Regions from separate parts of the Streptomyces sp. NPDC031340 genome, predicted to be linked through region 1. Evidence: riboswitches for the same ligand, from Rfam matches in the RefSeq annotation. Region 1 holds a riboswitch; each other region holds the start of a gene.
The links. A riboswitch is a leader RNA that binds a small molecule or an ion and turns the genes downstream of it on or off. The one in region 1 is predicted to bind cyclic di-AMP.

Region 2: it holds a riboswitch for cyclic di-AMP, as region 1 does, so the genes downstream of both, ACZ5GT_RS18675 (M23 family metallopeptidase) here and ACZ5GT_RS08730 (transglycosylase family protein) in region 1, are expected to answer to the same signal.
Region 3: it holds a riboswitch for cyclic di-AMP, as region 1 does, so the genes downstream of both, ACZ5GT_RS39855 (transglycosylase SLT domain-containing protein) here and ACZ5GT_RS08730 (transglycosylase family protein) in region 1, are expected to answer to the same signal.
Region 4: it holds a riboswitch for cyclic di-AMP, as region 1 does, so the genes downstream of both, ACZ5GT_RS05530 (peptidoglycan DD-metalloendopeptidase family protein) here and ACZ5GT_RS08730 (transglycosylase family protein) in region 1, are expected to answer to the same signal.

What each region holds. Positions count from the first base shown of each region.
Region 1 covers NZ_JBVIIE010000009.1:39,221-42,619, reverse strand. Annotated here, with positions in the region: gene ACZ5GT_RS08740 (cytochrome P450 family protein) at 1-242, shown strand, start outside; gene ACZ5GT_RS08735 (transglycosylase family protein) at 479-1,543, shown strand; cyclic di-AMP (ydaO/yuaA leader) riboswitch at 1,727-1,896, shown strand; gene ACZ5GT_RS08730 (transglycosylase family protein) at 1,900-2,691, shown strand; gene eno (phosphopyruvate hydratase) at 3,028-3,399, shown strand, end outside.
Region 2 covers NZ_JBVIIE010000021.1:113,263-116,661, forward strand. Annotated here, with positions in the region: gene ACZ5GT_RS18665 (dihydrofolate reductase family protein) at 1-905, shown strand, start outside; tRNA gene ACZ5GT_RS18670 (tRNA-Met) at 1,306-1,379, shown strand; cyclic di-AMP (ydaO/yuaA leader) riboswitch at 1,657-1,814, shown strand; gene ACZ5GT_RS18675 (M23 family metallopeptidase) at 1,826-2,839, shown strand; gene ACZ5GT_RS18680 (PrsW family intramembrane metalloprotease) at 2,927-3,399, opposite strand, start outside.
Region 3 covers NZ_JBVIIE010000099.1:4,965-8,363, forward strand. Annotated here, with positions in the region: gene ACZ5GT_RS39850 (HAD family hydrolase) at 75-905, shown strand; gene ACZ5GT_RS39855 (transglycosylase SLT domain-containing protein) at 899-1,381, opposite strand; cyclic di-AMP (ydaO/yuaA leader) riboswitch at 1,383-1,556, opposite strand; gene ACZ5GT_RS39860 (polyprenyl synthetase family protein) at 2,288-3,298, shown strand.
Region 4 covers NZ_JBVIIE010000005.1:198,666-202,064, forward strand. Annotated here, with positions in the region: gene ACZ5GT_RS05525 (SGNH/GDSL hydrolase family protein) at 1-786, opposite strand; gene ACZ5GT_RS05530 (peptidoglycan DD-metalloendopeptidase family protein) at 1,041-2,075, opposite strand; cyclic di-AMP (ydaO/yuaA leader) riboswitch at 2,080-2,238, opposite strand; gene ACZ5GT_RS05535 (tyrosine-protein phosphatase) at 2,695-3,399, shown strand, end outside.

The sequences.
Region 1 (3,399 bases):
CCGAGCCGGACACTCTCGACCTCTCCCGCCGCGACAACCAGCACCTGGGGTACGGCCACGGCATCCACTACTGCCTCGGCGCCCCGCTCGCCCGCCTGGAGGGCCAGACCGCGCTCTCCACGCTGCTGACCCGGCTGCCGGACCTCCGACTCGCGGTGGAACCGGCCGAGTTGAGGTGGCGCGGCGGCCTCATCATGCGCGGACTGCGCACCCTGCCGGTCGAGTTCACCCCACTTGGGTGAGCGTGTCCGGCGTCCTGGGCGAGTGAGTCCGCGGCCTGGGCCGGAGTATCCGCGTCCTGGGCGGGTGTCCCCCGTGCCCGAAAACATGACACGCGCTCAAGTCTGTGATCTTCACGTGATCTGTGCGGCATTAACTTGTGACAAGTGATCGTCTGCCTATACCTTCACCCATCAACGCGGCTGCTTCGAACACCGTTTGCCGCGTGGGTCACCGCTGTCTCGCGAAAGGTCTCCGCATGCTCTCCGGGAACGGTCGTCACCGTCGCCCCCGCCAGGCTCCGGCTCTCCTCGTCGCGGCCGGAGTGACCGGCTCCGCCATCGCCATCCCGCTCCTGGGCGCCTCCGCCGCGAACGCCGCCGACGGTTCGACGTGGGACAAGGTGGCGGAGTGCGAGACCGGCGGCTCCTGGAGCGAGAACAGCGGCAACGGCTTCTCCGGCGGTCTGCGGCTGTCCCAGGAGGACTGGGAGAAGTACGGCGGCCTCGACTACGCGCCGAGCGCCGACCTGGCCAGCCGCAACCAGCAGATAGCCGTCGCCGAGAAGATACTCGCCGACCAGGGCGTCGGCGCCTTCGCCACCTGCGGGCTGACCTCCGGGCTCGACAAGGACAAGGGCGCGGCCGACATCGACACCGGGATCGGTGACGACTCGTCCGACTCCACCGGCGCCACCGACTCCACCGGCCTGTCCAACGGCTCGTCCGGCAGGTCGGGCGGCTCGTCCGGCGGCACGTCCGGCCCGTCCGGCACGTCCTCGCCGTCCGACGCCCCGTCCGACGCGTCCGCGTCCCCCGGCGCGTCGAAGGGCTCCGCCAAGACAACGGACAAGCCTGCCAAGTCCGACAAGTCGGCTTCGCCGTCCGCCTCCCCGTCCGTGTCGCGGACGTCCGACGGTTCACCCGACGAAACGGCTGAAAGCGACGACACGGACAACTTGGAGCAGGCCGTGGGCTCCTGGAGCCTCGTCGACACCGGCTCCCTCGGCACCGGCAGCGGCGCCGGCGGAGACTCCGGCACCGGCCGCCACCGCGGCGGCAGCGCCGACGAGGCGGCCAACAACCGCTCCACGGAGGCATCCTCGGGCCGCCATGCCGCGCGCACGGACGCCGACGACGCCGACGAGACCGACGCCTACACGGTCCGCGCCGGCGACACCCTCGCCTCCGTCGCGGACGCGCTCGACGTCGACGGCGGGTGGCGCGAGCTCTACTCCCTGAACGAGAAGGCGATCGGCGCCGACCCGAGCCACATCGTCCCCGGTCAGACCCTGCGAGTCGGGGCGGAAACGGGCGAAAACTAGCGGGAGTTGACGTCCGCTTTCGCCATGGAATGTCTGGTTTGGTGAAAGTGTGGGATGAGTCTCAGAGGCCCTGATCGTCTTTGAAATCCGGTGGATTCCGTGTCTACGGTCATGACCGCTCGCCAACGCGGGCCCCGGCTGCCGCAACGCCGAATCCTGCCAGCGGCCGTCCGGGAACAGTCGTCGCGTCAAGCGCCGTAGGCAGGAGCGGGGGACCCAAGGTAAGTGCCGGGCCCGGCCCTTGAGGGGCGGGAACGGCTAGGGGTGGAGCCGCGCACCGGGAGGTGGGCGGCCGGGCAACTCAACCGGCCCGAACCCGACAGCTCACCTCGCAGGCGTCGGTGAGGGGATCAACCATGCTGTTTTCCGGCAAGGGCAAGCACCGTCGTCCGACTGTTCTCCAGCGCTCCACCCGCGCCGTCGCCGTCGCCGGTGTCACCGGCGCCGCCGTCGCCGCCCCGCTGCTGGCGGCCGGCAACGCCTCCGCCGCCACCGCCTCCGAGTGGGACGCCGTCGCCCAGTGCGAGTCCGGCGGCAACTGGTCCATCAACACCGGCAACGGCTACTACGGCGGCCTGCAGTTCTCCGCCTCCACCTGGGCCGCGTACGGCGGCACGCAGTACGCCTCCACCGCCGACCAGGCAAGCAAGGCGCAGCAGATCGCCGTCGCCGAGAAGGTCCTCGCCGCCCAGGGCAAGGGCGCCTGGCCGGTCTGCGGCACGGGCCTGTCCGGCGCCTCCTACGACGGCTCCGCCGGGGCGCCGTCGTCCTCCGGCTCCTCCGGCTCCTCTTCCTCCTCGTCGGGCGACTCCTCCTCGTCGGGCGACTCCTCCTCGTCGGGCGACTCCTCTTCGTCGGGCGACTCCTCTTCGTCGGGCGACACCGCCACCCGCTCCACCGAGCAGCAGAGCGCCACCCGCTCCACCGAGCGCCCGGCCGTGACGTCGCAGAAGACCGTCACCACCCCGACCGGCAAGAAGGTCAAGAAGGGCGACGGCGAGTACAAGGTCGTCAAGGGCGACACGCTCTCCGCGATCGCCGCCGAGCACGACGTCAAGGGCGGCTGGAAGAAGGTGTTCCGGCTGAACAAGGACATCGTCGAGCACGCCGACCTCATCTACCCGGGCCAGCAGCTGCACCTGAAGTGACAGCCGTCCGGTAGCCGGATCACAGGCCGCTCACAGCCGCGCCCCCCACGGTGGGGGACGTCGGGACCGCCCCCGGCCCCGCAGACTCCCCGCCCCGGTGCGTGTTCCCCCGTACGCACCGGGGCGGGGTTTTTCTCTGCCCCCGATGCCCGCTGTGCACGCGTTGTTCACCTCGCTTTGTTCCGGGGGTGAACAATAGGTACCGTCTGACCTTGTCCACGGGACGGTCGGTCGGCTGCCGACGGCCCCGGGACGGTTAGGCTCTAGTCGCAAGGCTGCAAGACGGGCCGTCAGGCCCAAGTGCCCCGCACTACCAGCGTCACATCCACGAAGGAGATGCTCGTGCCGTCCATCGACGTCGTCGTAGCCCGGGAAATCCTGGACTCCCGAGGCAATCCCACGGTCGAGGTCGAGGTCGGCCTCGACGACGGCAGCACGGGTCGTGCCGCCGTCCCCTCCGGCGCCTCCACCGGCGCCTTCGAGGCCATCGAGCTCCGTGACGGCGACCCGAACCGTTACCAGGGCAAGGGTGTCGAGAAGGCCGTCCTCGCCGTCATCGAGCAGATCGGCCCGGAGCTGGTCGGCTACGACGCCACCGAGCAGCGCCTGATCGACCAGGCGATGTTCGACCTGGACGCCACCGACAACAAGGGCTCGCTCGGCGCCAACGCCATCCTCGGCGTCTCGCTTGCCGTCGCCCACGCCGCC
Region 2 (3,399 bases), on a different contig from region 1:
GGCGGTCCGCGTACCCGCTCAAGGTCACGGTCAGCGCGTCCGGAGAACTCGATCCGGCGGCGCGGTTCTGGCACACGGGCGGCGAGAAGGTCCTCTACACGACGGGCGAGGGCGCCGAGCGGGCCCGCGCGCTGGGTCTCGCCGCCGACGTCGTCGTGCTGGGCGACGAGGTCGGCTGGCGGCCGCTGCTGCGGCATCTGCACGACGTCCGGGGGGTGCGCCGTCTCATGGTGGAGGGCGGGGGGCTGGTGCACACCCAGCTGCTCCAGCAGGGGCTCGCCGACGAGCTGCAGCTCGTGCTGGCGCCGCTGTTCGTGGGCGACCCCGCCGCGCCGCGGCTGTTCGGTCCGGGGGCGTACCAGGGCGGGCGGCTGCGGCTGCTGGAGACACGGCGGATCGAGGACGTCGTCCTCATGCGGTACGAGCCGACGGCTCCCGGCGCCGGGGAGGTCGCCGTGGCCGCCGACCGCCACTGGCTGGCTCTCGCGTGCGAGCTGGCGGAGCTGTGTCCGCCGTCGCGGACGGCGTTCAGCGTGGGGGCGGTGGTGGTGGCCGGTGACGGCACGGAGCTGGCCCGGGGGTACTCCCGTGAGGGCGACGATCCTGTGGTGCACGCCGAGGAGGCGGCTCTGGCGAAGCTCGATCCGGCCGATCCCCGGCTCGCCGGCGCCACGGTCTACAGCAGCCTCGAGCCGTGCGCCCGGCGCGCGTCCCGGCCGAAGCCGTGCGCGCGTCTGATCCTCGACGCGGGGGTGCGGCGGGTGGTGACGGCTTGGCGGGAGCCCGACACGTTCGTCGAGAGCGCGGACGGGAGCGGGCTGTTGGCGGGGGAGGGGGTCGACGTGGTCGTGCTGCCGGAGTACGCGGAGCGGGCCGCGGCGCCGAATCGGCATCTGGTGGGGTAGCGGGGCGCCGGGTGCGGGGTGCCTGCGGCGGCTTGTCGCGGTTCGGTGGGGGTGCGCCACTGCCTGCGGCGGCTTGTCGCGGTTCGGTGGGGGTGCGCCAGTGCCTGCGGCGGCTTGTCGCCGGTCGGTGGGGGTGCGCCAGTGCCTGCGGCGCCTGTGCGGGTCTCGGGGGGTGCGCGTTGCGCCGACGGTGGGGGGAAGTCGGGGCCGGGACGGGGGTGTCCGTCCTCGGAACGGCGCGGAATCGGTGGGCTCGGAGGTGCTGGGGTTGACGCGCCAACCGCTGCGGGCGGACACCCCCGTCCCGTCCCCTTCCCGCCGTGGGCGGCCGACGGCGCGCTCCGCGGAGAAACGCGTGTGCTTGCGGTCCCGCGCATGGCGTACACTGGTGACACAACGACGCGGGGTGGAGCAGCTCGGTAGCTCGCTGGGCTCATAACCCAGAGGTCGCAGGTTCAAATCCTGTCCCCGCTACTCAAGGCCGACGGCCGGGATCGAAATGATCCCGGCCGTCGGTGTTTTCGCGCGGTCGGTCACCGGGAGTGATGGGGTGACCGCCCTGCGCAGTGCGGTCGACGGGCCGTCCGGGGTGAAGGGTGGGGTCAACTCGCCCGTTTTTAGGTGGTCATGGGGACGTACGTCCGGCGTGGATTCGTTAATGATCAAGCGGAACAGCTTGGAAACGAGCCCCTGCGTCTATTAACGTTCGATAACGCAGCGCGGTCGTCCCAGCCGTCACAAGAGGCGGCTCCGTGCGCACGCGCCGAATCCCGCAAGGGAACCGGGGAACCACCACCCTGGGGTGAATCGCGCGAATACCGCCGTGGAAGCACGGTCGATATACGCGCGTAGGAGACCTTCCTGCTCCGAACCCGTCAGCTAACCCGGTAGGCGAGGAGGAAGGAAAGGAGCACGCCCACGTGGCGTCCAACCCGCCTGCCCCGACAGCCCCGTTCCAGCCGAGTGACACCTTCGGCTACGGCGGCTACCGCACCGACGAGGGCCCGTGGGAGGCATGGAACCCCACTGAGGATTCCGTCCGTCCCGTCCGTGGCCGGCATCGCGTCTCCAAGCAGCGCGGCGGGGGACTCGCCCGCAGCTCCACGGTTCTCGGCGTCGGCGTCATAGCCGCCGTCGGCGCGGGCGGCATGGCCAGCGCCAACACCGGCAAGCCGCCGGTGTCCATCTCCATGCCCGACCTGCCCTCGGTCGGTTCGCTGATCTCCGACGACGAGCCCGAGCCGCAGGGGTCCGCCACTCCGCTCAGCAGCGTCGGCGTGACCTCGGCGGAGAGCACCAAGGACGCCGGCGAGGCGCTGCGCGACCGCATCATGGCGCAGGCCGAGTCGCAGCAGGTCCAGGTCGAGACCAAGACGCAGCGGGCCACCGAGGCCGCCGTCGCCAAGCAGGTCGCCGACGCGGCCGCGCAGGCCGAGAAGGCGGCCGCCGCGAAGGCCGCCGCCGCCAAGGACAAGGCGGAGGCGGAGGCCAAGAAGAAGGCCGAGGCCGCGCGCCTCGCCGAGCTGGCCAAGCAGTACACGCTGCCGACCTCCTCGTACACCATCACCTCGACCTTCGGTCAGGCCGGCTCCATGTGGTCCTCCGGCTACCACACCGGCCTCGACTTCGCCGCCCCGACCGGCACGCTCATCAAGGCCATCCACAGCGGGACCATCACCGAGGCGGGCTGGGCGGGGGCGTACGGCTACCGCACGATCCTGACCCTGGACGACGGCACCGAGCTGTGGTTCTGCCACCAGTCGTCGATCAGCGTGAGCGTGGGCCAGAAGGTCAGCACCGGCGACGTCATCGGGCGCGTGGGCGCCACCGGGAACGTGACCGGCCCGCACCTGCACCTCGAGGTCCACGCGGGCGGGCAGGCCAGTGGCATCGACCCGATGGCCTGGCTGCGCGGCAAGGGACTCAACCCCTGATCTCTCCCTGATCCCCGGCGGTCCTGGCGGCAAACCCCCCGACGTCAGGACTGCCGGTCAGGCGTGTCCGGGAATTCCGGGCAGGTCTCAGTAGCGGTACGGGTTGTACGTGGGGTTCGCGGGGTGTCCGTAGGCCGGCCAGGGCGGTGCGACGACCGGCACGGGGGGAGCCGTCACCCTGGCCGCGTGGTCCAGCGCGGGCCGCGCGATCTCGCGCCGCCACCAGAGTTCGGCCAGCAACTCCCGCTCCCGTACGACGAAGTCGGCGTCCGCGCGTCCGCGCCGTCCCCGGTGCCGCAGGAACGCCAGCGACGTCGCGTACGCCTCGTACTGGGCCACCGTCCGCCTGGCCGGCTTGCCGAAGCGGTGGCGGGCGTACTCGCGGGCCGCCCGCCGCGCCCGCATGGAGCCGAGCGCGTACGGCTCGGCCGGCGTCAGCCAGCCCGCGACGACGTACGGCGGCAGTTCCTCGCGCACGGTCCGCAGTTCGCGCTGCCGCGTCCAGATCACCAGCCAGGTCAGCAGCCCGAACGCGGGCACCATGAAGGCCGCGTAGACCG
Region 3 (3,399 bases), on a different contig from region 1:
CCCTGTGTGGGGGTTCCGCAACTGTCGTCCGGGCGCGGTGAGTCGGCGCGGCGCCCGGTCCGTATTCTCTGATCATGGCCGCACCCACCGCATACGCACTCGTCGCCACCGACCTGGACGGCACCCTGCTCCGCAGCGACGACACGCTCTCCGACCGTTCCCTCGCCGCGCTCGCGCGGGCGGCTGAGGCCGGCGCCCGGCACCTCGTCGTCACGGGCCGGCCGGCGCCGCGCGTACGGCCGCTGCTGGACGCCCTGGGCGGCGGCGGGCTCGCGGTGTGCGCGCAGGGCGCACAGGTCTACGACGCCTCGGCGGACCGCCTGCTGTGGTCCGTCACCCTGGACCGGGAACTGGCCGAGACCGCGCTCGGGAAGATAGAGGCCGAGGTCGGAGAGGTGTACGCGGCCGTCGACCAGGACGGCGTCGACGGACTCACGCTCATCGAGCCCGGCTACCTCATGCCGCACCCCACCCTGCCCGCCGTGCGGGTCGGGCGCCGCGACGATCTGTGGAGCGCGCCGATCAGCAAGGTGCTGCTGCGTCACCCCGACCTCACGGACGACGAGTTGACGGAGACGGCGCGCGCGGTGGTCGGTCCCCTCGCCACGGTCACCATGTCGGGACCCGGCACCGTCGAGCTCCAGCCGTGCGGGGTCACCAAGGCGACCGGCCTCGCGCTGGCCGCCGAGCACCTCGGCCTGGGTGCGCACCAGACGATCGCCTTCGGGGACATGCCCAACGACATCCCCATGTTCGACTGGGCCGCGCACGGCGTCGCCATGGCCAACGCCCACCCCGAACTCCGCGCCGTCGCCGACGAGGTCACCCTGTCGAACGAGGACGACGGCATCGCCGTCGTCCTCGAGCGGCTCTTCTCCGGGGCCGAGTCCGTGTCGGCTCAGTAGGCGCCGTAGACGTTGTCGATCGAACCGTAGCGCTTGGCAGCGTAGTTGCAGGCGGCGGTGATGTTCGCGACCGGGTCGTAGGGGTCGTACGCCGTGCCGGGCACGTGGTAGGCGGCGAACGTCGGGTCGATGACCTGCAGCAGGCCCTTGGAGGGGGTGCCGGCGGCGGCGTTCGAGTCCCAGTTGTTGATCGCGTTCGGGTTGCCCGAGGACTCGCGCATGACGTTGCGGTAGATGCCGTCGTAGGAGCCCGGGATGCCCTTCTGCGCCATCACGTTGAGGGAGGCCCGGATCCAGCCGTCGAGGTTGTTGGGGTAGCCGAGCGAGGCGGCGGTGACGGCGGTCGAGGTGGCCGCTGACGCCTCGGTCGCGCCGACGAGCGGCAGGGCGAGCACGGCGAGACCTGTGCCGGCGACGGCGAGTTTGCGGACGAGACGGGAATTTCTGACGCGGGGGTGCCGGGCGGCTGCAGACATGACGGTTCCTCTCCGGCGCCTGCGAGGTGAGCTGTCGGGTTCGGGCGGGAGATGCCCGGCCGCCTCGCCCTGCGGCGACGCGACTTCACCCCCAGCCGGGCCGGGACGGTGCCCGGTCCGGCGACTTACCTGGTTCCCCCGCTCCTGCCGTGCGTGAGTTCGTCGATGGGTGTTCCCGGGCGGCGGCAGGATTCGGCGTCCGCCCGACAGGCCGGGAACGTATGCGAGAGCACATGTCCGGAACAAGTGGCGGTTTCGTATGCCGGGCTTTTTGACCTTGATGTGGGGGGTATGGGGTGCTTGATCCTTTGCAGCAGCCAAGGGTCAAGTGCGTAGCGCGTAAAGGGATGTGAGGGGGTGACGCGCGGGCGGCGGCACGGGGCGGGGCGTGAGCCAACTCACGGGCATTCACAAGTGCGGCAAAACGGTCAATGAGGCCAACTCGGTTGCAATGGGCTGCCCGTGGGTCGGGGCGGTGTCGCGCCGCCGGGTTGACGCTCGGTGGGCGGCTCGGTGGGCACTTCATGGATGGACGGCGGGCGGTCCATGGATGGCTCGGCGGGTGCGGTCGGGTGCGGTCGGGTGCGGTCGGGGGTCGTCCGGGTGCCGTCCTCCCGTGCCGCCGGGAGCGTCCTGCGTGCCCACGTCAAAGAGGGGGTTCTGTGCAGTCGCTGCCGCCGGCCTCTGGTGCGCGCTCCCCCCGCCGACTGATCGGGTAAGTCTATGAATGTCTGGTCTTATCTGGTGATCGAAAACATACCGGCCGTGATCCCATACCGCCCGTGCTGGACGGGTGGGCGGCATGGGTGATCGAAAGCCGACCGGATACGCTGACTTGAGTGGGGGCAGCGACCTATCGACAAACCGTGTAATCGCCAGCAGACACCAGCAGACAGGAGACCCCTCGTGACCGTCGTCGGGCCATTCGGGCTGAGCGTGCGGGACCAGGCTCTGGAAGCCGATGTCCAGGCCGGAATGGCGGCTGTCGAGGAGGGACTGCTCGAAGCCACCAAGAGCGAGGTCCCCTTCATCACGGAGGCCGCCCAGCACCTGGTGCGGGCGGGCGGAAAGCGGTTCCGTCCGCTTCTCGTGATGCTCGCCGCCCGGTTCGGTGACCCGTACGCGCCGGGGATCGTGCCTTCGGCCGTGGTCGTGGAGCTGACCCACCTCGCGACCCTGTACCACGACGACGTCATGGACGAGGCGGCGGTGCGGCGCGGCGTGGACAGCGCGAACACGCGCTGGGGCAACTCGGTGGCGGTCCTCACCGGCGACTTCCTGTTCGCCCGCGCCTCGCACATCCTGGCCGACCTGGGGCCCGAGGCGGTCCGGGTGCAGGCCGAGGCGTTCGAGCGGCTGGTCACCGGGCAGATCCTGGAGACCGCGGGCCCGCAGGACGGCCGGGACCCGGTCGAGCACTACCTCGACGTCCTGGGCGGCAAGACGGGGTCGCTGGTGGCCGTGTCCTGCCGGTTCGGCGCGATGATGTCGGGCGCCGACGAGACGGTCGTCGACGTGCTCACCCAGTACGGGGAGCGGCTCGGCGTCGCCTTCCAGCTGGCCGACGACGTGCTGGACATCGCCTCCGACTCGCACGAGTCCGGGAAGACCCCGGGCACGGACCTGCGGGAGGGCGTCCCGACGCTGCCGGTGCTGCGGCTGCGGGAGCGGGCGGCCCGGCTGGGGCTCGCCGAGGACATCGCCCTGTGCGAGCTGCTGGACTCCGACCTGACCGACGACGCGCTCCACGCCCGGGCGCTGGCGGAGCTGCGGGCGCACCCCGCGCTGGAGCAGGCGCGGCGCGACACGGTGCGGTACGCGGAGGACGCCCGGGCGGCCCTCGCCCCGCTCCCGGAATGCGACGCGAAGGCGGCGCTGGTGCAGCTGTGCGACGCGGTGGTGCACCGCGCCGGGTGACGCCCCCCGGCCCGGCCGGACCCGAACCCGAACCCGACCCTGCCCCTTGCCGGACCGCTCGCGCAGTGGCGTACGTCACTCCGCCGCGCCGCACCCCTACG
Region 4 (3,399 bases), on a different contig from region 1:
TCAGGCGACCGACTCGATCCGCAGCTTGATGTCGTACGGGGACAGCATCCCCTTCGCCTCGACGTGGTCGCCGGACGACTCCCCGCGCAGGCGACGGCCGATCCAGGGCACCAGGTACTCGCGCGCCCACTGCACGTCGTCCCGCCGGATCTCCAGGGTGCCGCGCGGCGGAAGCGGCGGCCAGGGCTGCTCGGGGTCGGCCGGCACCTCCAGGCCGAGGACCTGGCCGGCGCGCAGCGCCACGCGCGTGTGCCCCTCGGGCGAGAGGTGGAGCCGGTCGCCGTCCCAGGCCCGGCGGTCCTGGACGGACTTCAGGGACCACAGGTCCAGCACGGGACAGCCGTAGCGGTCGGCGATGGCTCGTACATGGCCGTTGTAGGTGGCGATCTTGCCGCGCAGGCGCTTGAGCACCGGCACGCCACGGGTGTCGAAGCCCGTCGTCACCAGGACGGTGCCGGCGGCCTCGGTGAGCCGTGCGACCGCCCGCTCGAACCGCTCGGCGACCTCGTCGGGGTCGGTGCCGGGCCGGAGGATGTCGTTGCCGCCCGCGCAGAAGGACACCAGGTCCGGAGCGAGTCCGACGGCCTGCGGGACCTGCTCGGCCACGATCTGGTCGAGCAGCCTGCCGCGCACGGCGAGGTTGGTGTACGTGAAGTCGCCCTCGGGCCGCCGGTCGGCGAGGAGCACCGCGAAGCGGTCCGCCCAGCCGACGAACGCCCCGTCGGGACCCGGGTCGCCGACGCCCTCGGTGAAGCTGTCCCCCACCGCGACGTACGACCCGATCACTGATCTGCTGTCACTCTTCGAATCGTCTGCCACAGCAGGTCATGATTCACCGCTCAATGTGACCTACGCGACCGTAGGGAGGGCTTGACGAACGGTGAGATAAGCCACGCCTAAATTGTTCGCCAAACCCGGAATAAGCCGCACCCGCACCCGCACCCGCACCCGCACCCGCACCCGCGCACGGCGACGGCCGAGGGCCGGACCCGGGGATCGGGGTCCGCCCCTCGGCGGCATGCCGGGCGGTCGGGGAGCCGTCAGCCGACGGCGACGCCCTTGGAGCGGAGGTAGCCGACCGGGTCCACGTCGGAGCCGTAGTTCGGCGTGGTGCGGATCTCGAAGTGCAGGTGCGGGCCGGTCACGTTGCCGGTCGCGCCGGAGAGGCCGATCTGCTGGCCGGTGGTGACGGTCTGGCCGGCCGAGACGGAGAGCTGCGAGAGGTGGGCGTACTGGGCGTAGTAGCCGTCGCTCAGCTGGATGACGACCTGGTTGCCGTAGGCGCCGCCCCAGCCCGCGGAGACGACCGTGCCGGCGCCCACGGCCTTCAGCGAGGTGCCGGTCGGCACGACGAAGTCGACGCCGGTGTGGTAGCCGCTGGACCACATGCTGCCCGCGACGCGGTATCCGGTGCCGACGCCGGCCCCGGAGACCGGGAGGGTGTAACCGCTGGAGGTGCCGGTGGAGGTGCCGGTGGTCTCGGCGACCTGGGCGACCGTCGCCGACTGCGAGGAGGACGGGTCCGCGGACGCCGAGGGAGACGGGTCGGCGGAGGAAGCGGACGGAGAGCCGGCGGCAGGCGCGGGAGCCGGGGAGGACGCCGAAGAAGACGAGGACGAAGACGGCGAAGTGGATGAAAAAGGCGAAGCGGACGACGACTTGGTGGCGCCGGCCGCGGCCTTCTTGCCGATGACGAGCCTCAGGCCGGGGTGGATCAGCGACGGGTCGTCGCCCACGGCCTCGCGGTTGTCCGCGTAGAGCTTCTGCCAGCCGCCGCGGACGCTCTGCTCCTCGGCGATCTTCGAGAGGCAGTCGCCCTTGCGCACCGAATAGGTCCGCACCCGCGCATTGTTCGCGGCCTTGCCCTTGGCCGCCTTCTTCCCCTCGGCCGCCGTCTTCTCGGCGCCGGAAAGGGACTGCACGGTCTTCTGCGAAACCGGCTGCGCGGTGTCGGCGTGGGCGCCGGTGGCCCCCAGCAGGGGGAGGGCGAGCGCGGCGCCGCCGGTTCCGGCGACGGCGATGGAGCGGGTGAACCGCTGGGACTTGGGGCGGCGGTGCTTACCCTTCGCGGGCATGACGAATTCCTCTCCGGCGCCTGCGAGGTGAGCTGTCGGGTGCGGACTGGAGCTGTCCGGCCGCGCCGTGGGCGCGACTTGACCCCAAGCCTGTTCCGGAGACCGGACAGGCGGTTCTACCTGCGGGTCCCCCGCTCCTGCCGTGCACGGGTGAGTGGTGCGGGATTCCGGGCGGCGGCAGGATTAGGCGTCCGTCCGGATTGCCTGGCGAACGTAAGCGACCACGGCGCGAAGGGACAACAAGAGGTTGCGGGAGGCGCACGTTTCCCTTGATCCCCAATGGGAATTCGCGGTCACCCTCCGTCGATTCCGAGCCGTCCGTATCGGCCAAATTCCCTGAAAACCAATGCGCATTACGTGAACATGACGGGCGACTCACGGTGACCGATATGACGATGCTCACGCGCACTCGCGCCAGCTTTCCTTATTCCGGAGCGAGTTGCAACGAAATCCACCCAAAGCACTAATTCGGACAGAAGACTCAGACGTGGGCGATACCACCGTCGGCTCCGCACGGTCAGGCCACACACCCCCTGCTGAGCCGGGGTGTGCGTGTCGTATCGTCAAGGAGGTGCCCGTCGACGAGCAGCGCCGGCGGGGACGGCTGGGAGGAGCCCCCGTGACGCAGCAGATCCCGTCGACCGAGCCCGAGCTGGCAGGAATTCGCAACTTCCGCGACGTGGGGGGCCTGCCGACGGTGGACGGACGACGGGTGCGCCACGGAGTGCTGTTCCGCAGCGGCCACCTCGCGCACGCCACCGCGGAGGACGCCGCCTTCCTCGCCTCGCTGGGGCTGCACACCGTCTTCGACTTCCGCAACGCGGCGGACCAGAAGCTGGAGGGCCCGGACGTCGAGCTGCCGGGCGTGCGGAACGTGAACCTGCCGCTGAGCGACCCGGCGGACGGCGCCGAGTTCTGGAAGATGGTCCGGGACGGAGACCTCGACCAGCTGCGCGAGATACTCGGGGACGGCAAGGCGGCCGGCCGCATGATCGGCTCGTACCGGCTGATCGTCAAGGAGCGCACCGGCGAGCACACGCGCGTGCTGCACGCGCTGGCCGAGGACAGCGTGCCCGCGCTGATGCACTGCGCCGCGGGCAAGGACCGCGCGGGCCTGTCGATCGCCGTGACCCTGCTCGCCGTGGGCGTGGAGCGGGACGCGATCTTCGCCGACTACCTGGAGTCGAACGCCAAGCACCGCCGCTACCGGGTGCGCCGCGGCTCCAGCTCGCCCTCGGCCTACTCCCCCGAGGTCATGGAGCTGCTCAGCCCGCTGTTCGAGGCGCGCGAGGAATACCTGGCGGCGGCCTTCGAGACCATCGAG